DNA from 2 places in the Rhizobium sp. 21-4511-3d genome. Region 1 is predicted to be linked to the other one. Evidence: riboswitches for the same ligand, from Rfam matches in the RefSeq annotation. Region 1 holds a riboswitch; the other holds the start of a gene.
The links. A riboswitch is a leader RNA that binds a small molecule or an ion and turns the genes downstream of it on or off. The one in region 1 is predicted to bind S-adenosylmethionine.

Region 1 (11,834 bases):
GGTGAACCTTGCCGATGACGGCATTTCGGCTTACGCCTCCAAGTTGCGCCGCGATCTGGCTCGCGCTCAACCCTTCGGACCACAGTTTCTTGAGTTTCTCGACCCGCTCGTCTGTCCAGTTCATGCCCTGTGTCTCCGCCGTTTAAGCGTTGTGAAGGCAGAATCCTTCACCGTTTGCCCCGGATGAATCCGACACAAGAAACGCTTGACTAATTTTGGTGACTAGTTCCGCCGCATGCAGTCTAGTAATTGAGTTTTAACCTAGTGTGAGGCTGACTCCGTGACAAGAGTCGCGGGAATCCGGATGAATCGAATTTCAAGTTTTCCCCAACTTGCTTCCCCACAGAGTCATTTCTGCAACATTAGCTGTTGATGAAACGCGACATCGCTTGAGCGTCACCCAGAAGCCACGAAAGCCGTAGTTTTGTTGACATTGCAGTGCGAAAAGTAAATAGTGCACAGCGCCGCCGAGAGGCGGCATTTTTAATTTTTCGGACCTGGTTTTTTAGCCGGAGTCCGGTTGCCCATAACGCTGACAGGAGACCGCGCCATGGCTGAAGCCGCGCCGCTATATGATACCTATTCTCGTGCCCCTCTGCGGTTCGAGCGAGGTGAGGGCGTCTGGCTGATTACCGAGACCGGCGAGCGATATCTGGATTTTGGCGCGGGCGTTGCCGTGACCTCCGTTGGCCACAGCCATCCTCACGTTGTCGATGCGCTGAAGGCGCAGGCCGAGAAGGTCTGGCACCTCTCCAATATCTATGAGATCCCCGGTCAGGAAAAGCTCGCAACTAAGCTGACGGAAGCGACTTTCGCCGACAAGGTGTTCTTCACCAATTCGGGTGCGGAAGCCCTGGAATGCGCAATCAAGACCGCGCGCCGCTACCAGTATTCGAAGGGTCATCCGGAGCGCTTCCATATCATCACCTTCGAAGGCGCCTTCCACGGCCGTACGCTGGCGACGATCGCCGCCGGCGGCCAGGAGAAGTATCTCGAAGGCTTCGGTCCGAAGACCCCCGGTTTCGACCAGGTGCCGTTCGGCGATGTCGAAGCCGTCCGCGCGGCGATCACCGACGCAACGGCAGGCATTCTGATCGAGCCCGTACAGGGTGAGGGTGGTATCCGCCCGGCGACCGTCGAGTTCATGAAGGCGCTGCGCCAGCTCTGCGATGAGCATGGCCTGCTGCTGATCCTCGATGAAGTGCAGACCGGCGTTGGCCGTACCGGCAAGTTCTTCGCCTATGAATGGTCGGGCGTGACACCTGACATCATGGCTGTTGCCAAGGGCATCGGCGGCGGTTTCCCGCTCGGCGCCTGCCTTGCGACGGATGAGGCGGCCTCCGGCATGAAGGCTGGCACGCACGGCTCGACCTATGGCGGCAATCCGCTTGCCATGGCCGTTGGCAGTGCTGTTCTCGATATCGTGCTCGCCGATGGCTTCCTGCAGCACGTCCGCGATGTGTCGCTGGTCTTCCGCCAGGGTCTGGCGTCGCTGAAGGATCGCTATCCTGACGTGATCGAGGATATCCGCGGCGAAGGCCTGCTGCTCGGCATCAAGGCCGCCGTTCCCTCGAGCGAACTCCTGGCTGCGATCCGCAGCGCGCATCTGCTGGGTGTCCCGGCGGGCGATAACGTCATCCGTCTCCTGCCGCCTCTGGTGGTGACTGCGGAAGAAGCCCGCGAAGGCCTCGCACGCATCGAGCAGGCCGCCGAGAGCATTCGCGCAGCCAAGGCCAAGAAGACGGCTTGAACGGATAGATGCCTTACGAGGCAAACAGGTAAGGACGACATGGCTTCCCCCAAACACTTCCTCGATCTCTCGGCGGTCAGCTCCGCCGATCTGCGCGTCATCATGAATGATGCGATCTCGCGCAAGCAGGCTTTCAAGGCCGGCGCCGGCGACAAGCCGCTCGCCGGCAAGATGCTGGCGATGATCTTCGAAAAGCCGTCCACACGTACCCGCGTCTCCTTCGATGTCGGCATGCGCCAGCTCGGCGGCGAGACACTGTTCCTCTCGGGCACCGAAATGCAGCTCGGCCGCGCCGAAACGATCGGCGACACCGCCAAGGTCCTGTCGCGCTATGTCGATGCGATCATGATCCGCACCACCGAGCATCACCGCATGCTCGAGCTTGCCGAGCATGCCACCGTGCCGGTCATCAACGCGCTGACGGACGATACGCATCCGTGCCAGATCATGGCCGATATCATGACCTTCGAAGAGCATCGCGGCCCGATCAAGGGCAAGACGATCGCCTGGACGGGCGACGGCAACAACGTGCTGCATTCGCTGGTCGAAGGGGCTGCCCGTTTCGGCTATCGCATGAACATGGCCGTACCCCTTGGTTCTGAGCCGAAGGATCACTATCTGAACTGGGCCCGCAATGAGGGCGCCGAGATCCTGCTCAGCCATGATGCCGACCGTGCGGTCGAAGGCGCCGATTGCGTGGTAACCGATACCTGGGTCTCCATGAATCAGGAACATCGGGCTCGCGGTCACAACGTCTTCCAGCCCTATCAGGTCAATCAGGCTTTGATGGCAAAGGCCGGCAAGGATGCATTGTTCATGCATTGCCTGCCTGCCCATCGTGGTGAGGAAGTCACGGACGAAGTGATCGATGGCCCGCAATCCGTGGTCTTCGATGAAGCGGAAAACCGTCTTCATGCGCAGAAGTCGATTCTTGCATGGTGCCTGGGCGCGATCTGAACCATACTGGACGCCACATCCGGCCTGACGGCCTCGTGGCCGCGCGAGCGGAGAGACGCCTTGGTCTGCCGCTCTGAATACTAGGAGTAAGACCATGGCAGAAGCTGCAGCCGCTCTTGGCGAGTTCGATTTCGCCGGTGATGATCATGTTGTCCCGTTTCAGGTTGAAGGTCTGGATGTGCGCGGCCGCGCCGTCCAGCTCGGCCCGATGCTGGACGCCATCCTGGAGCGCCACCACTATCCCGCACCCGTTGCCCGCCTTCTCGCCGAAGTGATCGTGCTGACGGTGCTGCTCGGCACGTCGCTGAAATTCGACGGCAAGTTCACCGTCCAGACGAAGGGCGATGGCCCGGTCGATCTGCTGGTCGCCGATTTCTCGACGCCTGAGAATGTGCGCGCCTATGCGCGCTTCGATCAGGCGCTGCTCGACGAAGCGATCGCCGCCGGCCAGACCGAGCCCGAACAGCTGCTCGGCAGGGGCGTGCTCGCCTTCACGATCGACCAGGGCAAGTTCAGCCAGCCCTATCAGGGCATCGTCGCGCTCGACGGCGCCTCGCTGGAAGAGATTGCCGGCACCTATTTCCGTCAGTCCGAGCAGATCCCGACCCGGGTTCGTCTCGCTGCGGCCGAACTGCTCGACCGTGACGACAGCGGCAAGCCGCGCCATCGCTGGCGGGCAGGCGGCCTCGTCGCCCAGTTCCTGCCGGAAGCGCCTGAGCGCATGCGCCAGCAGGATCTGCACGGTGGCGATGGCGACGAGACCGGTCAGCCGCTGAAGGAAGACGATTCCTGGACCGAGGCACGCACGATGGTGGAAACCATCGATGCCGACGAGCTGACCGACCCGCAGGTCGGAACTGAGCGTCTGCTCTTCCGCCTCTTCCACGAGCGCGGCGTGCGCGTCTATGACGCCAAGGAGGTCTTCGACCGCTGCAGCTGTTCGCGCGACAAGATCAAGGGCGTGCTGAAGGGCTTCTCGGCAGACGAGATCAAAGCGAGCCAGGAGAATGGCGAAATCGCGGTCACCTGCGAGTTCTGCTCGACGACCTACCGCTTCGAGCCGGCCGAATTGCAGCCGGCCGAGTGACGGTCAGTTCAGCACTCTGAGCAGGCCGGGTGAATCCAGGGAGAAGGCGGGTATCTCGACATCGAAGAGCTCGCCTTCATCCGTCTCCATCTGGTAATGGCCGAACATCAGCCCCGATGGCGTATCGAGCGGGCATCCCGATGAGTATTCATAGGTATCACCGGGCTCCAGCCGGGGCTGTTCGCCAACGACACCCGGTCCCGTCACTTCATCAACCACGCCGTTCTGATCCGTTATGTTCCAGTAACGGTTGACGAGTTTTACAGAGAGCTCGGAATTGTTGCTGATGACGATACGGTATCCCCAGACATAGCGATCGTCGTCCGGATCGGATTGCTCCTCCAGATAAAACGGCTCGACAACAACTTCTATATCGCGTGTGAGGGCCCGGTACATGCCTTACACCTTAGTCGGGATATCTTACTCGTATCTTATACGGCATTGGCTCCGTCAAGAAATGCCGCTGCATCATCAGTCAAATACAGACGATTGCACGCCGTTTTGATTGTTAATCCTAACATTCAAAGTTAATGACTCTAATAAGGTAGAGCTGGCTTGTCCCTTAGGTGGGGCAGGCCGCCGGACCGGCAAGTCCGGCGGCTCTTTGCTTAGGCGGGGATCTTCGACAGGGCCTGCGCGAAATCTTCCAGCAGGTCGTCCGTGTCTTCGATGCCAGCCGACAGGCGAACGGTGCCTGCCGAAATGCCGAGCTCGGCGCGCGCCTCATCCGACAGGTTCTTGTGCGTCGTCGTTGCCGGATGGGTGATCAGGCTGCGGGTGTCGCCGAGATTGTTGGAGATTGTCACGACGTCGAGCGCGTTCTGCAGCTTGAAGGCGGCTTCCTTGCCGCCCTTCAGCTCGAAGCAGACCAGCGTCGAGCCACCGGTCATCTGCTTGGCGATGATGTCGGCCTGCGGATGGTCCTTGCGGCCCGGATAGATGACGCGGGCAACCTGCTTCTGCTCCGCCAGGAAGTCGGCAATCTTCGAGGCGTTCTTCGTCTGCTGCGCGACGCGCAGCGGCAGTGTCTCGATGCCCTTCAGCAACGTCCAGGCGTTGAACGGCGACATGGCCGGGCCGGTATGGCGGAAATAGTCGTGTAGGTTCTCGTCGATCCACTGCTTGTCGGAGAGAACGACGCCGCCGAGGCAGCGGCCCTGGCCGTCGATATGCTTGGTCGCCGAATAGATGACGATATGAGCGCCGAGCTCCAGCGGCTTCTGGAAGAGCGGCGTCGCAAAGACGTTGTCGACGACGACCTTGGCGCCGATCTGGTTGGCGAGCTTGGCAACGCCGGCGATATCAACGATCTCGAGCGTCGGGTTCGTCGGGCTTTCCAGGAAGAACACCTTGGTCTTTGGGGTGATCGCCTTTTCCCAGTTTTCCAGGTGGCGGCCGTCGACCAGCGTGCATTCGATGCCGTATTTCGGTGCCAGCGTCTCGACCACCCAGCGGCAGGAGCCGAACAGGGCGCGGGCCGCAACGATATGATCGCCGGCCTTCAGCTGGCAGAGGATCGCCGCGGTAACGGCAGCCATACCGGAAGCCGTGGCGCGCGCATCTTCAGCACCTTCAAGCGCGCACATGCGCTTTTCGAACATGTCGTTGGTGGGGCTGCCGTAGCGGGCATAGATGAAGCCGTCGGTCTCGCCCTTGAAGCGCGCCTCGGCCGCTTCGGACGTGTCATAGACGAAGCCCTGCGTCAGATAGATCGCTTCCGACATCTCGCCATATTGCGAGCGCAGAGTGCCTCCGTGAACGAGTTGGGTTGCAGGGCGCCAGGACTTGCTCATGCCATCACCTCAAAAACAAAAAAAACCGGCCGCAAATGCAGACCGGTTTCACACCCGGTCTTTTTAGCCACTTGTTTAACGTGGCTGCAAGCCGACCGGCCAAATCACCACGGGATAAAGCTGCAATACTGCCGTTAGCTTCTTGCGTCAATTCCCTGTATTTGGTTTTGTCGGCCACGAACTATGGATGGAGCATGATGGCTCGCGAAACTGGAATTTTGGCCGATCGTGCCATTGCTGCGTTGTTTGAAGCCGGCCGCCTCGTGTCGGAGCGGGAGCTTGATCGCGATCAGATCCAGCCGGCGAGCCTGGATCTGCGCCTCGGCGCCAAGGCTTTCCGGGTCCGCGCCAGCTTCATGCCCGGCCCCTCGCATCTGGTGGCCGACAAGCTCGATCGCCTCAGCCTGCACGTCATCGATCTTTCGGAAGGCGCGGTTCTCGAAACCGGCTGCGTCTATATCGTGCCGCTGATGGAGCGCCTCGACCTGCCATCGGATATGTCGGCCTCGGCCAATCCGAAGAGTTCGACCGGCCGTCTCGATATCTTCACCCGCGTCATCACCGATTACGCCCAGGAATTCGACAAGATCCCGGCTGGCTATTCCGGGCCGCTCTATCTCGAGATATCGCCGCGCACTTTCCCGATCGTCGTGCGCCGCGGCTCGCGCCTGTCGCAGATCCGCTTCCGCGTCGGCCACTCCATCTTGGGTGAACCGGAGCTGCAGGCCCTGCACGACGCCGAAACGCTGGTCGCCAGCAGCAAGCCGAACGTCTCGGGCGGCGGCATCGCACTGTCGATCGATCTCACCGGCGACAAGGAAGGCCTGATCGGCTACCGCGGCAAGCACCACACGGCCGTCGTCGATGTCGACAAGAAGGCCCAGCACGATATCTTCGACTTCTGGGAGCCGCTCTATAGCCGCGGCCGCAACGAGCTGATCCTCGATCCGGACGAATTCTACATCCTCGTCTCCCGCGAAGCCGTCCACGTCCCGCCGCATTACGCGGCCGAGATGACCCCCTTCGACCCGCTGGTAGGCGAATTCCGCGTCCACTACGCTGGCTTCTTCGACCCCGGCTTCGGCCACGCGCCCGCCGGCGGCCGCGGCAGTCGCGCCGTTCTCGAGGTGCGCAGCCACGAAGTCCCCTTCATCCTCGAAGACGGCCAGATCGTCGGCCGCCTCATCTACGAGCACATGCTGGAAAAGCCCGTCAGCCTCTACGGCTCCGGCCTCGGCTCCAACTACCAGGCCCAGGGCCTGAAGCTCTCGAAACACTTCCGCATCTGACCGCCTTGACACCGCCTCCCATCTGTTGGAAGGCTGGTGCTGCGCGGGTGTAGCTCAATGGTAGAGCAGCAGCTTCCCAAGCTGAATACGAGGGTTCGATTCCCTTCACCCGCTCCAGTTGTCTTCTTCGCTGCCAGCCTGCTGTTGGCGCTTCGTGCTAAGAGAGTTGCAAGGCTACGAAAACCATCGTCTCATAGAGAATCTCGAAGTGGCCGGATTTTTTTGGGCGTCGATTCTCGAAAGATATGCCACAGTTTTTTCGACGTCACTCAGAGGAAGTTTTAGGATCACATCCATGTCGCGATCCCACCATTTGAGGCGCAGAAGTTCTTTGATAAGTCGTCGTTCGAAACGGTAACGTATGATCCTAGCGGGATTGCCTGCTACAATTGCATACGGTGGCACATCTTTGGTTACAACCGCGCCGGCTCCAATCACTGCACCGTCGCCTATGGTGATGCCTTTCAGCACAAGGCTCGCGGCACCAAACCAAACGTCGTTACCGATTACAATCGAGTGTGAGCGCTTTCTGTTCTTTGGTTTTGTGTTAGCGATGATCTCAGCGCCTTGGGCCACTGGGTCGTTAGGGAACCACTTTTTAGATATACGAAAGAAGCTAGTTGAGACGTGGTGGATTGGGTGCTCTTCCCCGCCAATCTGGCAATTGCGGGCGAATGAGACGAACTTGCCAACCAAAACACCATCGAAGATGCAAGTGTTCGCGTTGATAAAGCAATATCGCCCTATGCTATCGGCCATCACTACGCACCCCGGGCCAACATGAACGGGGTGCTCAATTACGGTCCTCGATGCGATACTTACTGATTTAGGAATGGTGGACGTTGCGCTCGCGGTGAACTTTGGGTCTGCGTCATCGTCCATCTTTCGCATCCAGTAAGATCGATTGCTTGAGTGAGTTCATAGATAGGGGCCTGGCTAAGGCAGCTGATCGCTACTAAACCGAATATGCGAATCCGACTACCTGACTGCCGCAGACGCTAGCGCGTGATCATTTTTCGGTCCCAAATAGCAGTGCTCCAACATTACGCTGTAGTGGGTTCCTAAGGCTAGCAAAGAAAGCCGCGGGATCGGCGTTGAATTTCTGTAGGTCCTTCTGATTGCCGATAGCCCTCACGAAGGGCCTAACGATCGGCATCAAGGCTCTTCTAGATAATGGCACGACCTTCGGTCGTGCCATTACGCCGTTTGCGCCACCAAATGAATGAAAGATCGGCGAGTTTAGACTGTGGCCTTCCGGGATCGCCCCCAGTCGCAAGGGGGTCGGTGTCAAACCTCGAATCTCGGAGAAAGCCGTTCTGGTCGCTAGGCGTCGCAAGGATCCATCGGGTTCGACTTTGCTTGAGTATTCTGTTTTACCAAAAGAATAATAGTCGAAAACAAGATATTTCATAAATCGCAGCTTTACTTCGTCGTCAACAGAAAGGCTGGCTGTGGACAGCTCGACCAGTTCAGCTGGCGAAGTTGCCGCGAAAGCAAATCCGTTATGCTGGTAAAAGGCTTGACCGCAGCAGATGACTGGCTTTCCTAAGGCAGCCGCGATAAGCCCGCTTCCTGAATTTATCAGCACAACTTTGTCCGCCAAGTCGATCAGATCGCGGATATGGGCATTGTCGTCAGCGAAGACGACGCCGTCGATCGCAGGCTTGACCGTCTCAAGCGGATGCTTTTTTACAACGACCACGTACTTTCGTGGATCCAACGTTGCTGCAAGTTGCGCTACCCAGTCGTTAAATGTTGCGGCATCCTTGCATGCGCCCGAAAAGTAAACCGTTGCGGTATCTGAAGGTCTTTGCAAAGCAACGAATATCACCTTGCGATCCCCTAGCGGCAAACTCCGGCGAAGATGATCCGCGCCGGTTCGCGGACCGTTGATCTCAAGAGTTTGCTCTTCACGATTGAACGCCTGGAACCAGTCAAGAATAGCCTCTCGGTCGCGATCAGATAGCGGGTGATCCCAAGCGGTGCGGGCATATGAGTCGCTCTCTCCCAGAAAACCTTTGGTATCAAAAAACCAACTGTCCGGCAGTGCGCCGCGATCGTAGGCTATAAATCTAATCCCGGCTGCCTTGACGCCCTGGTAGAGTGAAAGACGGTGGGCATTGCCATATGGATTTAGGAAGAAGACACGGGTGAAGCCCTCTGCCTTTATAAAGTCGCTAAGCGAAAGCGCGTCTGCGAACGATCTTTCCGGTATCGAGCGAAACCGACCCAGAGCCGGATATATGTGGCGAAGTGCGCGCGATGGCATGGAGCTCGGATCGACGAGCACAAGTGTCATCTCCGTCGAGTTCATATCCTCCAGCGGAGGTATAGAGGTCAGCCCTCGATCGTAGTCGGCCATGCTCTTCGATACGCGCGTTTGGTTGCTTGTGCCTACGTAATCAGCCTCTTCCCTGCGAGGATGCCATAAGTGAACGATTGCAACACCTCGTTGGAAGACGTCTATCCCGTAGAGCGCGTAGAAGGCCCGAAACCCCTCATACTTCAGAATGGAATTGTTCCGAGTATTTAGATAGTAGTCTCTTGGTCTTGGTCCGCGTCGGTAATATGAGCTGAGGCGATGCATCAACTCAAAGTCTTCCGCACCATGTCCGGTGAAACTCTTGTCATGCCCTCCAATCGCCAGCAAGTGATAGCGATTAGCGACAATTGCTGAGATGGCGTAGGTGTGGCTGTCGTAGACTGATCTATCGTGCTTTATGACGCCATCATGCGCCATAAGGTCAGCGAAGTTTCCTTCGCCAGCGGAATGAAGCTCAAGATATCGCCTGGTGAAAGATTGAGTTAAGTATATGCCCGGTAACGCGAAAAAAGCGTAGGCGTTCTCTGGCATTCCTCGCAATCGGCATTCCATCAAGACTCGCTTGTATCCGTCCGTGGACATAAGGAAGTCGATGTCGTGATACACCACCAATGGTGTGCGGGCTTGTTGCGTGCCTATATCTCTGGCTGCGCCGATGCTAAACGGTTGTCCCTCGGTCTCAACTCTGACTAACCGAGCTCCATGCTTTTGTGAGACAGTTGCTAATTCATGAGCGCGCTGGACGGATGTACCGTAATCAACAATGACAAGCTCATAGCCAGCCGGCAACGTTTTTGCAATTCGCTCAATGCGCTCGACTTCATCATAAAGGCTATCTTTTGACAGGCGAACTGGAATGATCGCTGTGATTAGCGGTTCAGTATTTTCTGGCATTGTAACCCCCCGGCTATTACTACCATCGGACCAACCGGCCCTCTGTACGCCTATATGTCGCCAACTAAGGTGGTGCAACGTAAAATTGCCAACGGCGTTTCCGGCCTTGAGAGCTATCTACTCTTCATTAAAGTAAAATTCTTCACTTCTAATGTTCGGACTCCGTTCCCATGTGATGTCGCTTTTGACGACTTTTGCCGGATTTCCTACAGCTACGCTGTGGTCACCTATCTTCTTGGTAAGTACGCTACCAACGCCTAGTACTGACGCATTGCCGAGAGACGCGCCCTTTAAAACCACCGCGCGGTCGGCTATCCAAACATGCTTGCCAATGGTAATGGATTGAGAAAGGTTAATCCGTTTTTTAGTGTGTGCGTTATAAATCGGGTGACCATCGGTCGTGCGTATAATTATATCCGATCCAAAGAGGCAGTCGTCACCAATATCGATTTTTGTAGATTCGACGGCGCGCAGAGTTATATTGCTTGTTACGGTGAAATCTCTGCCTATGATGATTTTGCTGTTCAGTCCGACGGTTATTTTTCCGCTTATTGAGCAGCCTTCAGCAATACTTAACTCGGAATTGCGGCCCATTGTTATCGTGCATTGGGTGATATTCGCGTTACTTCCTATATTTACGACAGAGTTTCTTTCATTGAAGATTATGCTGCTTGCAGCAAAACGTAAGTTTTCGCCTACGGACAAGCGGTTTCCCTCGTCATCAACGTAGTCGGCCAATTCTGTGATTCTCAAAACATCCTCCGGGGCTAAGACTTAGTCGCTGTTTTTGATCATTTTTTTATGAACGGTAAACAACGCCATCCCAACAAACATCAGCAAAATCCCCGTCTCCAGAACATACCCCTTATCAAGCCCATAAGCCCGATATTCCGGATAAAACCCCGTCCTGAACCAGATCACGCAATGCACCAGCGGGTTCATCAGAAAGTAATCCGAATAGGGATGCGGCAGCTCGTCGGGCAGCATGAAGACACCGGAGAGGATGAAGAGGGGGCGGTTGACGATGCCGAAGACCTCTTCGTACCAAGGCCAGCGAACGAACAGGCCGGCATTGATCAGGCCGATGCCGATCGCGATCATCGAGGTCGAGAGTGCCGCTTCGATGATCGTCGGCCAATTGACGCTGGGTAGGCCGCCAAGGCCCTCCGCCAGTGTGAACAGTGTCAGCGCCGTCACCACCGCCGTGGTCGAAAACTGCAACACGACGCGTGAGACGATCGCGTCGAAGGGCGCGACGCGCGGGTAGTTCATCAGCGCCTTGTTGGATTTGACGGCCGACGAGACGTAGGATGACAGGTTCACGTAAAACAGGAAGCCGAGATAGCCGGTCGAGATGAACAGCGCGACGCTGCCGCCGAGGGGGGGCGTGGCGCTCAGCGAGCGGCGGATGAAACTCAGGAAGACGATATAGGCGAGCGGATCGACGATCGCCCAGATATAGCCGCCAATCTTGTTGCCATAGCGCGTGTTCATCTCGCGGATGATAAGGCTGGCAACGACCCGGAAATGAAGTTTGATGAGGCTCAACGGCTGCGACTTCCACGATGAGATCGGCTTAGGAAGTAGCCGAAAGCCGGGCGGAGGGCAAGTTCGCCGGAGCGTCTCTGCACGCTTTCCGGTTGCTGATGGGGTTTGAGCGATCGCTGATAAGCAGCCCTGAAATTGCGATGGGCGGCCGGAGCCGCCCATCGTCTACTAAGGTTCGGCCGATCAGAACTCC
Region 2 (11,834 bases), on a different contig from region 1:
GAACGGGCGGCGATCCGCATGAATATCAGGCGTCCACCAGGGCGAGGCTTTGGCGCTCGTCAGGGTCATTCTCCGCTTCTTCACTGCAAGGACCAACGCGAGGGCTGGCTTTTCACCGGATTTTACGTTAGTTGCCGCCCCAAAGGAAAATCAATCGCGTCTCCGGGGCTATTGCGACAGTCCTCTACGACGCCGAAGCCTGAGTTACAAGGAAGTCTTATGGTCAAGGTCATCGCCTCCTCCGTCCGCAAGGGCAACGTTCTCGAAGTGGAAGGCAAGCTCTACGTCGTTCTCACTGCCAACAACTTCCACCCGGGAAAGGGCACGCCGGTCACGCAGGTCGACATGCGCCGCATCGTCGATGGCGTGAAGGTGTCCGAGCGTTGGCGCACGACCGAACAGGTCGAGCGCGCTTTCGTCGAAGACGTCAACTTCCAGTTCCTCTATGAAGACGGCGAAGGCTTCCACTTCATGAACCCGCAGACCTATGATCAGGTCGTCGTCGATGTCGAAACGATGGGTGACCAGAAGGCCTATCTGCAGGAAGGCATGACCTGCATCCTGTCGATTCACGAAGGCATCCCGCTGGCGCTCGAGCTGCCGCGTCACGTCACGCTGGAGATCACCGAGACCGAGCCGGTCGTCAAGGGCCAGACGGCTTCTTCTTCCTACAAGCCGGCAATGCTCTCGAACGGCGTTCGCACGATGGTTCCGCCGCATATCGATGCCGGCACCCGCGTCGTCATCGCGACGGAAGACAATTCCTACGTCGAGCGCGCCAAGAACTGATTGGCCCTCAGGGACCGAACAAAAAAGCCGGCGGAGACGCCGGCTTTTTTCGTTTCAGAGATGCGGATTGCGCGGCCGGTAGCGCTTGACCAGCCGCTGATTGACATCGGTGGCACCTGGCATGTTGGCACTCAGATAGACAGGCGCATCGCCGGCTTTCGCGAGCTCGGAGGCGACCTCGGCGAAGATGGCATTCAGAACCGTCACGCCGATCGCCGTCGACACCGGCCCGACCTTCAGCCCGCTGCCTTCGATCTCGATCACGGCATCGCCGGGTGGCAAGCCATTGTCGAGGACGATATCGGCAACGTCGGCCAGGCGGCGTCGGCCATTGGCGATGGCGCTCGAATACTCGACCGAGGTTATGGCGATCACCTTGGCGCCGATCTCATGGCCGTAGTCCGCCGCCTCTATCGGTGCCGCATTCACGCCCGAGTTCGACGCGATGATGATCACGTCGCCGGATTGCATGCCGTAGCGCTCCAGAACCGGTCGCACCAGACCCTGCGTCCGCTCGTAGACCGAGCTGATGACAGCCCCCTCATGCAGCATTGCCGAACCGACGAGAACGGGCACGGTAACGGCGAGACCACCTGCGCGGTAATGGACCTCTTCGGCCAGCATATGCGAATGGCCGGTACCGAAGACATAGACGCGCCGGTCATGGCGTGCCGCCTCCAGAATAGCCGCCGCAGCCTGTTGCATCGGATCGTCAAGAGCGGACTGCAGCTTGCCGAGACGAGCGATCAGGTTGGAGAAATAGGCGTCGGTAATCGCCGTCATCGCTACTTCCTCTCGCCGGAGATCCAGGCCGCTGTCACTTCGGTCTTGTCGTTGAGGTGAACCACATCGGCGCGGTATCCCGGCAGAAGCTGTCCGTAGCCTTCGAGGCGCAGGAAGCGGGCCGGATAGAGTGTCGCCATCCTCAGTGCTTCCGCCAGCGTCAGGTCGAGATAGGTCGTGCAGTAGCGGATGCTGGAGGCCATATCGACATCCGAGCCGGCCAGCGTGCCGTCGGCCAGAACCACCTTGGAGCAGAAGCTGCCGCTCTCGCGATGGACCGTGCGGCCATTCAGCGTGAAGCTGTCCTTGTCGGAACCGACAAGCGACATCGCATCGCTGACCAGAAACAGCTTGCCCTCGCCGCGCTTGGCGCGAAGCGCCGTGCGCAGGGCCTTCGGATCGACATGGTGACCATCCGCAATCACGCCGCACCAGGTCGCCGGATGATCGATCGCCGCGCCGACGAGGCCAGGTGCGCGATGGCCCATCTGGCTCATGGCATTGAAGAGATGCGTGACGCCGCGGGCGCCGGCATCGAAGCGTTCCTCGGCCTGCTCGCTGGTGCAATCGGAATGACCGATGCTGACGGTGACGCCTGCTTCGGCGAGTTCCCGCACCTGCTTCACGGAAACCTGCTCCGCCGCCATGGTCACCAGCAGCGTACCGATCGCCTCGCGTGCCGCGATGAACGCCTTGACGTCGCTGTCTTCGACGGGACGCATCAGCGACGCGAGATGCGCGCCCTTGCGCGCCGGCGCCAGATGCGGGCCTTCCAGATGCAGACCAGCGACACCGCGGTTGGTCTTCACGGCTTCCTTGGCTGCCTCGATCGCCGCTTTGGTCGCATCGGCGGTATCGGTGATCAGCGTCGGCAGCAGGGCGGTCGTACCGTAACGGCGGTGACCGTCGGCGATGATATACATCGAGCCGGCCGACGGCTCGTCATTCAGCATCCGGCCGCCGCCGCCATTTACCTGCGCGTCGATGAACCCGGCGGAGAGAACGCCGCCGTCGAGCACGACCCGCTCGCCTTCGGGCAGATCGTTGAGCGCAGCGATCGTCTCGATGCGCCCATCGGAAACGATGAGCGCCCGCTCGTCATGAAAGCGCTCGCCATCGAAGATGCGCGCGCCGGTGAAAATCTTCCGGGACATCAGACGGTCTCCGTGACCTTGAGCAGGTTTGCCGGCTTGTCAGGATCGAAACCCTTGCGGCGGGTAACAGACTCGATCAGGCGATAGTAGACGAGCAGCGAGACAAGCGGATCGAGCAGACCGTTGCCGGTCGTCGGCACACGCAGATTGACGCCGGCAAGCGGCTGCGCCGAGAACGGAACCGTCGTCGCGCCAAGCTTCTGCAGGCGCTCCAGCGCCTGGACGTTATTGGCATAGGCAGCATCATCAGGCGCGAAGGCGACGATCGGGAAGCCCGGCTGCACGAGGCGCATCGGGCCGTGCATCAGCTCGGCGAGCGAAAAAGCCTCGGCATGCAGGCCGGAGGTTTCCTTGGCCTTGAGCGCAGCTTCGAGCGCAATCGCGAAAGCCGGACCGCGGCCTGCCGTATAGAGCGAGCTCGCGTTGAAGAGCACGTCTTCGGCAGCGGCAGTATCGATGCCGGAAGTCGCAGACAGCGCCTCCGGAAGCTTCTGCAGGGCAGCCTGCAGATCGGCCTTGCCGCCGATTGCAGCGGTAACACCAGCCAGTGCGGCAACGGAAGCGATGAACGACTTGGTCGCGGCGACGCTCTTCTCGGGTCCGGCATTCAGGCCAAGCACGATATCGGCCTGATTGCCGAGCGGGCTGTCGGTGACGTTGACGACGGCGATCGTCGTTGCGCCACCCTTCTTGGCTGCTTCCTGCAGGGCGACGATGTCAGGGCTGGCGCCCGACTGCGAAACCGTGAAGTGAATGCCACCCTTCAGATGCAGCGGCGCGCCATAGACCGAAGCGATCGACGGACCGACCGAAGCGACCGGTACGCCGCAGCTGATCTCGAAAAGATATTTGAAGAAGGTCGCCGCGTGGTCGGAGGACCCGCGCGCTGCCGTCGTCACCACGCTCGGCCGGGCCGAAGAGAACAGCTTGGCGATCTCCGCGAATGCCGGCTTTTCCTTTTCGAGGAGGGTCGCCACCACGTCCGGCGATTGACCCGCCTCCTGCAACATCAGCGACTTGTTCTCACTCATAGCTCATCTCCAATTCTCAATTCTGCAACAAAATCATATGCATCGCCACGATAGTGCGAGCGGGTATATTCAACGACGCGTTGGTCTTCGAGGCGGGAAATCCGCTCGATCAGCAGCGCAGGCGCACCGGCCTTGACGTTCAGCATCGCGGCCGAAGAAGGGTCGAGCGTCACCGCCGTCAGACGCTGCAGCGCCCGCACCGGCTTGTGTCCGCTGGCAGCCAGCGCATCGTAAAGCGATCCCTCGCCACCGGCATGCTCGCCGACGAACTTCACCGGAACGACGGCGCGCTCGATGGCGAGCGGCAGGCCATCGGCCAGGCGCAGTCGGTCAAGCCGCAGCACCGGCTCGTCCTGACTGAGACCTAGGAGAAAGGATTCTTCCGGCGAGGGCTGGTTGATCTGTCTCGACAGAATTTTTGCAGCGGGCGAACGCCCGCGCGAGCGCATATCGGCCGAGAAGGAGGAGAGACGCCAGAGCGGCTGCTCCATGCGTTCGACCCGCGCCGAGACGAACGTGCCGCTGCCATGGCGCGATTCCAGCGCACCCGATGACATCAGGTCGCGATAGGCGGTTCTGACGGTGACACGGCCGAGCTTCAGCGCTTCGGCAAGATCACGTTCGCCGGGCAATGCCGCGCCGGGCTTCAGGAGTCCTTCCTGAATGAGACCGGTCAAGGCCAGCGCCAGCCGCTTGTAAAGCGGGCCGGTGGACGCCTCGTCGCGCAGCCCGCGCGCATTCAGCTCTGCTATTAGACTGGTTCTATCCATGGAAAGTGATTAGAACCTATTTAGAACCACTCTTCAAGATGAATCTACGCCGAAAACACAAAACCCTCGTGACGGGGTCACGAGGGTTTCGAAAATGGCGATGGCGAAGCGGCTCAGCTCTTGCTGAAGATGTAGTCCGTTTCCTGACGCAGCACCTCACCCGGCCGCAGCACGGCACTGGGGAAGCCCTCGTGATTGATCGCATCGGGCCAGACCTGCGTTTCCAGGCAGAAACCGGCAAACGGGCCATACTTGCGGCCATCGAGACCCGGCACCGCGACATTGAGCTTGAAGCCGGCATAGAACTGCACGCCGGGCTCGGTCGTGCGTACTTCCAGCGACACGCCGGAATTGACGCTGCGCGCCAGGACGACCGAGCGCTTGGCGACACGGTCCTTCGACAGGCAGAAATTATGGTCGTAGAGCGCCTGCTCGGAGCCCTCGAAACGCTTCATCGAGGTCATTTCGCGGAAATCGAAGGTGGTGCCGTCGACCGGGCGCAGCTCGCCGGTCGGGATCTGCCGCTCGTCGGTCGGCAGATAATGGTCGGCGGCGATCATGATGTCGTGGCCGAGTGCATCGTCGCGGCCGTCGAGATTGAAATAGGCGTGCTGGCAGACATTGGCGAGCGTCGGCTGATCCGAGGTCGATTCATAGACGATCGAGAACTCGCCGTTGCCATGGACCCGGTATGTCGCCTGGATCGTGCAATTGCCGGGATAGCCGGCGCGGCCATCGGGATCGACGATCTTCAGCACGACGCGATCGACATCATGCTCGACGATCGTCCAGTTGCGCTTGGCGATATTGTCGCTGCCGCCATGCAGATGCGAGACACCCTTCTCGTTGAGCTCCAGCTGATAAGCCTTGCCATCGAGCGTGAACTTGCCGCCGCCGATGCGGTTGGCACAGCGGCCGGGCGTCGCACCGAAATAGGAGGAATAGGCCGGATAGTCGGCGAAATTGTCGAAGCCGAGCAGCAGCGGAGCCTCATGGCCGTCGAGCCGCAGATCCTGAATGACCGCGCCCCAGGTCATGATCTTGGCCGTCAGACCGCCGCCCTTGATCTCGACGCGATAGACGGTCTCACCATCCTTCGTCGTTCCGAAAACTTCCCGCTTCAGCTGTTCAGCCATCTATCCATCGTCCTGAAATCTGTTCGCTTTCCGGCAGCGAACCTGCCCCCATTTTCCGCGAACCGCAACTGCCAAAGGCAAAAAAGAAGCGCCGCGGCATCAAGGCCAGCGGCGCAACGTCAACAGATTGATAAACCCTCAGATTTTCGTCCCGATCTCGCTGAGCTCGTAGGGCGTCGTCTGGTAGATTTCATTGATCCAGTTGCCGAAGAGCAGATGCGCGTGGCTGCGCCAGCGGTTCTGCGGCTGAAGGGCTGGATCGTTATGCGGGAAATAGTTATGCGGCATCTTGATCGGCACGCCGGCATTCACGTCGCGGAAATACTCGTCAGACAGTGACGTCGAGTCATATTCGACGTGATTGAAGATATAGAGCCGCTTGGCCGCTTCTTCCTGAACGAGGCAGACGCCCATCTCGTTCGATTCCATCAGGATTTCCAGACCCGATGCCTTTTCGATATCGGCACGGCGAACCTCGGTCCAGCGGGAGACCGGGATTTCGAAATTGTCGGAGAAACCATTGAGATAGACGGAAGAGGGTTTCAGATTCTTGTGGCGATAGACGCCGAAGGCCTTTTCGCCGAGCTCATGCTTCGGCACCCCATGGAAATGGTAGATGGCCGCCATCGCGCCCCAGCAGACATTCATCGTCGAATGCACGTTGGTGCGCGTCCATTCGAAGATGTCCTGCATCTCCTTCCAATAGGTGACGTCTTCATAGGGCATCAGCTCGATCGGCGCGCCGGTGATGATGAAACCGTCGAATTTGCGGTGCTTCACTTCTTCCCAGGTCTGGTAGAAGGCGAGCAGATGGTCTTCGGAGGTGTTCTTGGCCTTGTGATTGCCGATGCGCACCAGCGAGAACTCGACCTGCAGCGGCGAGGCGCCGACGAGGCGCGCCATCTGCACCTCGGTCTTGATCTTGTTCGGCATGAGATTGAGAAGCCCGATCTGCAGCGGACGGATATCCTGGCGGATAGCCATCGTTTCGGTCATCACCCGAACCCCCTCCTGAACGAGGGTTTCGAAAGCGGGGAGCGTGTCAGGAATCTTGATGGGCATCGCATTCACTCGATCGAACAGAACAACCGGCAAATAAAAAACCGGCAACGAAAGAATCGCTACCGGTCCGCACGCGGCCCTTTAGCGACTTATTTAACGTGGCTGCAAGCCGGCCGGCCAAATCACCACGAGGTCTTCTAGATAGCGCTGACAGCGGCGCGAATCAATGAGGATTCGCATGCGGCGCCTTGGCGCAAGGTAACTCACGCATTAATGACTGGTAGAATCTGTTGATGGACAGTGCGCGCTACCATGTTAATCAGGGGCGATGCTGTACGGGAATGCGTGATGACGGACGACGCCAAAGGCGCGGCTGGCGGTCAGCGGCAAGACCGGGTCGGATATGACCTGAGCCTCGGCTACCGCCTTAAATTGATGTTTCAGGCTTTCTGGGCCTCCAAGGTGCGCGGCAAGATCCTGTCGCTCGCGGCGATTCTGCTCGCCGTCATCCTGGCGACGGCTTATGGCCAGGTGGTCCTGAACCGCTGGAACGCACCCTTCTACGATTCGCTGCAGCGGCGCGATGTCACCGAATTCTTCCACCAGCTGCAGGTCTTCGGCCTGATCGCCGGCTCTCTCCTGCTGCTCAATGTCGGTCAGGCATGGCTGAACCAGATGACCGCGCTCTACATGCGCGAGGGCCTGACACGCGATCTCGTCGACCAGTGGCTGAAGCGCAAGCGAGCCCTTCGGCTGGCCTCGAGCGGCCTGATCGGCGTCAATCCCGACCAGCGCTTGCATGAAGACGCCCGAAACCTGGCGGAAAGCACCACCGGCCTCGTTCTCGGGCTCATTCAGTCCACCATCCTGCTCGTCAGCTTCATCGGCGTTCTCTGGGAACTGTCGAGCGGCTTCGTCTTCCACTTCAGCACCTATTCCTTCGCCATCCCCGGCTACATGGTCTGGGCCGCGGTCTTCTATGCTGCCTCGGCATCGATCCTCAGCCAGATCGTCGGCCGCAAGCTGGTGCCGATCAACGCGGAGCGCTTCTCGAAGGAAGCCGAACTGCGTTTCTCGCTGATGCATGCCAACGAGAATATGCCGGCGATCACCGTTGCCAAGGGCGAGGAAAACGAGCGCCAGCGCATCAATATCGATATCAGCACCGTTCTCGCCGTCCTGAAGCGGCTGACGATGGCGAATACCAATCTCACCTGGGTCTCTGCCGGCTATGGCTGGCTGGTCATCGTCATCCCGATCATCGTCGCTGCCCCCGCCTATTTCTCCGGCGGCCTGACCTTCGGTGAGCTGATGATGTCGGTCGGCGCCTTCAACCAGGTCAATACGGCGCTGCGCTGGTATGTCGCCAATTTCGGCCCGATCGCCGAATGGCGCGCAACGCTGAACCGCGTCACCGATTTCCGCCATGCGCTTCAGCACATGGATGACGCGATGAACCCGAAGAATGTCATCGCCTATGAGGATACCGCAGCCGACAGGCTTGTGATGAAGAATGTGACGATCGCCGCAAAGCTCGGCGAAGAAGTCGACCAGTGCGGCGGCTTCCGTGTGCACGAGCCTGACGTCACGCTGAAGGCCGGCGAGAAGGTGATGATCAACGGCGATCACAACGTCAATCGCAAGCTGCTGTTCCAGGCAATGGCCGGTCTGTGGCCCTGCGGCAGCGGCACGATGGGCCTGCCGCCATCCGACGACATGCTGTTCATCCCGCAGGTCGCCTATATCCCCGGCGGCACGCTGCGCGAGGCGCTCTGCTTCCCCGAACCTGCCGGTTCGTACAAGAACGAGGATATCGAGGCTGCGATGGAGAAGGCCGGGCTGCGTCAGCTCATCGGCCGTCTCGATACGCGTGCGCGCTGGGACAAGGTGCTGGATTCCGACGAGCAGAAGGCCATCGGCTTTGCCCGGCTTCTGCTGGTGCGGCCGCGCTGGGTCGTATTCGACGAAGTGCTCGAAGGTCTCGAACCGGAATGGCAGGCGACGCTGACCAACCTGCTGACGGCGCTGCCGGATACGGCGATGATCTATATCGGCCGCTCCGAGACCTATATGGAAGTGCTGAAGCCGCGGGTGCTGCATCTGGAAGCGATCGCTTCCAAGACCGAAGAACCCGCGCCGCCGAAAGCCGGCACCGGCCGCCCGGCGGCGGCTCCGGTGCTCTAGCAATCATCACATCGGCTGGACGCCGCTGAGGCCGACGGAAACCTGCTTGGACGAAACGCTGCCATCGGCAGCCTTCTCGGCCGTGACGATGACGGCGGCACCCGGCTTCAGATCATCCTTGGTAGCCGACGCGATGGTGACGATCTGCGTGCCATCGGGAATGGCGATCGTCTTTTCCTTGCCCTGATAGGTGAGCGTGATCGTCTTGCCGTTGACCGCCTTGACGGAGGTGCTGACCGTCGCATTGGTCATCTCGGTATTCGGCTTGGCATCCCAGGGGCGATTGCCCTCGCCGGTGCCCTTCATCGAGGCCGGGAAAATCATCACCTGCAGCGCATCGTTCGGGCCGCTGCCCTTCGGCATCGAGCCGACACCGACGAAATCGCCCGGCTTGATATCGTCGACGGATGCCCGCTGGATGCCGCCGACCTTGAAACCGGATTGCATGGCGATCGACTGATCGCTGCCGTCGCGGGTCTTGATCGTCAGCACGTCGCCATTGAGGCTCTCGACGACCCCCCGGATGCGAACGCGCTGCGTATCGTCGGCCTGGCTGGACTGAACGGCTGAAAAGGTGATGGCTGCGGCGGCGAGCGCCGTCAGAAATGCGGAAGAAAGCTTGCGAGACATATGACTATTCCTTGTCGCCACGATAGCAGGCATATCCCCGGCTGCCGGAGCGGAATGTAGAGCCGCACCGGGACACCGGCGAATCAAGGAAACGTGAAACTCAGCCTTCGAGCTCTTCCCTCAGCATTTCGAGCTCAAGCCATTCCTCTTCCATCTTGGTCAGACTGTCGCGCAGCTTTTCCATCTCGGCAGCAAGCTTGTCGAAGGTCTTGCGATCCTTGGTGAAGAGGTTGGGATCGGCCATCTTCTCTTCGCGATTGGCGATCTGGGCCTCGGCCTTTGCCATTTCCTTTGGCAGATTTTCCAGCGCGAATTTCTGCTTGAAGGAAAGCTTGCCTTTGCCCTTCGGCGCCTCGGCAGCAGGCGAAGCCTCCGCCTTTGCCTTCTCGGCAGCCTTCTCCGCCTTACGCCGCTCCTCCAGCGCCCCTTTGCGCTGCGCCATCATGTCGGAATAGCCACCGGCATATTCGATCCAGCGGCCATCGGGCGCATCCGGAACGGCAGGCGCGATCGTTGACGTCACGGTGCGGTCCAGGAAATCACGATCGTGGCTGACGAGAATGACCGTGCCCGGAAAGCCGGCAACGATTTCCTGCAACAGGTCGAGCGTTTCGATATCCAGGTCGTTGGTCGGTTCGTCGAGGATCAAGAGGTTCGTCGGCCGCGATAGAATCCGCGCCAGCATAAGACGCGCACGTTCGCCGCCGGAGAGATTCTTGATCGGCGTACGCGCCTGCTCCGGCTGGAACAGGAATTCCTTCATGTAGCCCGTGACATGCCGCTGCTCGCCATTGACGAGCAGGTTCTCGCCACGGCCATCGGTCAGGTAATTGGCAAGTGTGTCCTCGGGATTGAGGTCTTCGCGCTTCTGGTCCAGCGTGGCGATCTCGAGATTGGTTCCGAGCTTCACCGTACCGGTATCCGGCGACAGTTGCCCCGTCAGCATCTTCAAAAGCGTCGTCTTGCCGGCGCCATTTGGACCGACGAGACCGATGCAATCGCCGCGATGGACACGGATCGAGAACGGCGCGACGATCGGCCGGTCGCCGTAAGTCTTCGTGATCTTCTCGGCTTCGATGACAAGCTTGCCGGATTCCTGTGCATCCGAAACCGTGGCCTGCACAGTCCCCTGCGGACCCTTGTGGCCGCGATATTGCGAGCGCATCGTCTGCAATTCGCCGAGACGGCGCATGTTGCGCTTGCGGCGCGCGGTGACGCCGTAGCGCAGCCAGTGCTCTTCGCGCTCGATCGCCTTGCCGAGCTTGTGCTGCTCCAGCTCTTCGGCTTCGAGAACCTGATCGCGCCAGGCTTCGAAATGCCCGAAGCCGCGATCGAGCCGCCGCGATGTTCCGCGGTCGAGCCAGACGGTCGCCGTCGAGACCTTCTCTAGGAACCGGCGGTCGTGCGAGATCAGAACCAGGGCGCTCCGCGTCTTCTGAAGCTCGCCTTCCAGCCATTCGATGGTCGGCAGGTCGAGATGGTTGGTGGGCTCGTCGAGCAGCAGGATATCCGGTTCCGGCGCCATGACGCGGGCAAGGGCCGCGCGGCGGGCTTCACCGCCCGAGAGGTTCTTCGGGTCCTCCTCCCCAGTCAGGCCGAGATGCGACAGCAGATAGGTGACGCGATAGGGATCGTCGCCCGGCCCGAGCCCGGCTTCGGCATAGGCCTGCACAGTCGAGAAGCCGACGAAATCGGGCGCCTGCTCCAGATAGCGCACCGTCGACGACGGATGGCGGAACACCTCGCCGGATTGCGCTTCGGCGATGCCGGCCGCGATCTTCAGCAGTGTCGACTTGCCGGAACCATTGCGGCCGACGAGGCAGATCTTGTCGCCGGGCTCCACCTGCAGGCTTGCGCCCGCCAGCAACGGCGTGCCGCCGAAGCTCAGGAAGATGTCGTCCAGTTTGAGAATGGGAGGCGCCAAGAATCAGACTCCGGAAAGATCATAAGGGCGGGCAAGGACGATCGCCCGGCCGCTGCCAAGCGTGAAACGAACCTTGCCTTCCGCCACATTGGAAATGGTACGCGATGAGCCGAAGGGCAAATGGAAATCCGAGAGCGGATAGCGGGCGTTCTCGATGAAGAGCCCGCGCAGTTCGCTGAACCCGGGGACTGAAAACAGGCTGTTCTTCGGCAGGTCAAGCTCGATGGTTCCGGCAAGAAGCGGAACCGCTTCCTCCACCCCGGAGGTGAGCAGCAGGTCGAAACCCTCTTCTGCCAGGCTGACGGCGTAAAGCAGATGCTGAAGCGCATGGTCGGAGCGCTCGCCCGCCAGGGCACCGGCTAGGATCAAGCGCTTTGCCCCACGCGCAATGGCTTCAGACACGGCGATCTCGCCATCCGTCGAGGCTTTGG

Region 2: it holds a riboswitch for S-adenosylmethionine, as region 1 does, so the genes downstream of both, metA (homoserine O-acetyltransferase MetA) here and ACQZ5H_RS16640 (O-succinylhomoserine sulfhydrylase) in region 1, are expected to answer to the same signal.

Annotation. Positions count from the first base shown of each region.
Region 1 covers NZ_JBNWCF010000007.1:74,002-85,835, reverse strand. The annotation lists gene ACQZ5H_RS16665 (GcrA family cell cycle regulator) at 1-124, opposite strand, end outside; gene ACQZ5H_RS16660 (acetylornithine transaminase) at 551-1,750, shown strand; gene argF (ornithine carbamoyltransferase) at 1,790-2,707, shown strand; gene ACQZ5H_RS16650 (Hsp33 family molecular chaperone) at 2,802-3,794, shown strand; gene apaG (Co2+/Mg2+ efflux protein ApaG) at 3,798-4,190, opposite strand; gene ACQZ5H_RS16640 (O-succinylhomoserine sulfhydrylase) at 4,403-5,587, opposite strand; SAM riboswitch at 5,630-5,708, opposite strand; gene ACQZ5H_RS16635 (2'-deoxycytidine 5'-triphosphate deaminase) at 5,782-6,876, shown strand; tRNA gene ACQZ5H_RS16630 (tRNA-Gly) at 6,920-6,993, shown strand; gene ACQZ5H_RS16625 (CatB-related O-acetyltransferase) at 7,051-7,758, opposite strand; gene ACQZ5H_RS16620 (capsular polysaccharide export protein, LipB/KpsS family) at 7,886-10,093, opposite strand; gene ACQZ5H_RS16615 (acyltransferase) at 10,211-10,846, opposite strand; gene ACQZ5H_RS16610 (ABC transporter permease) at 10,868-11,641, opposite strand; gene ACQZ5H_RS16605 (methyl-accepting chemotaxis protein) at 11,825-11,834, opposite strand, start outside.
Region 2 covers NZ_JBNWCF010000009.1:199,343-211,176, reverse strand. The annotation lists gene epmA (EF-P lysine aminoacylase EpmA) at 1-69, opposite strand, end outside; gene efp (elongation factor P) at 220-789, shown strand; gene ACQZ5H_RS20600 (SIS domain-containing protein) at 844-1,572, opposite strand; gene nagA (N-acetylglucosamine-6-phosphate deacetylase) at 1,575-2,726, opposite strand; gene ACQZ5H_RS20590 (SIS domain-containing protein) at 2,726-3,757, opposite strand; gene ACQZ5H_RS20585 (GntR family transcriptional regulator) at 3,754-4,527, opposite strand; gene ACQZ5H_RS20580 (aldose epimerase family protein) at 4,641-5,663, opposite strand; gene metA (homoserine O-acetyltransferase MetA) at 5,802-6,725, opposite strand; SAM riboswitch at 6,787-6,864, opposite strand; gene ACQZ5H_RS20570 (ABC transporter ATP-binding protein/permease) at 7,014-8,849, shown strand; gene ACQZ5H_RS20565 (hypothetical protein) at 8,856-9,479, opposite strand; gene ACQZ5H_RS20560 (ABC-F family ATP-binding cassette domain-containing protein) at 9,580-11,403, opposite strand; gene ACQZ5H_RS20555 (thiamine diphosphokinase) at 11,407-11,834, opposite strand, start outside.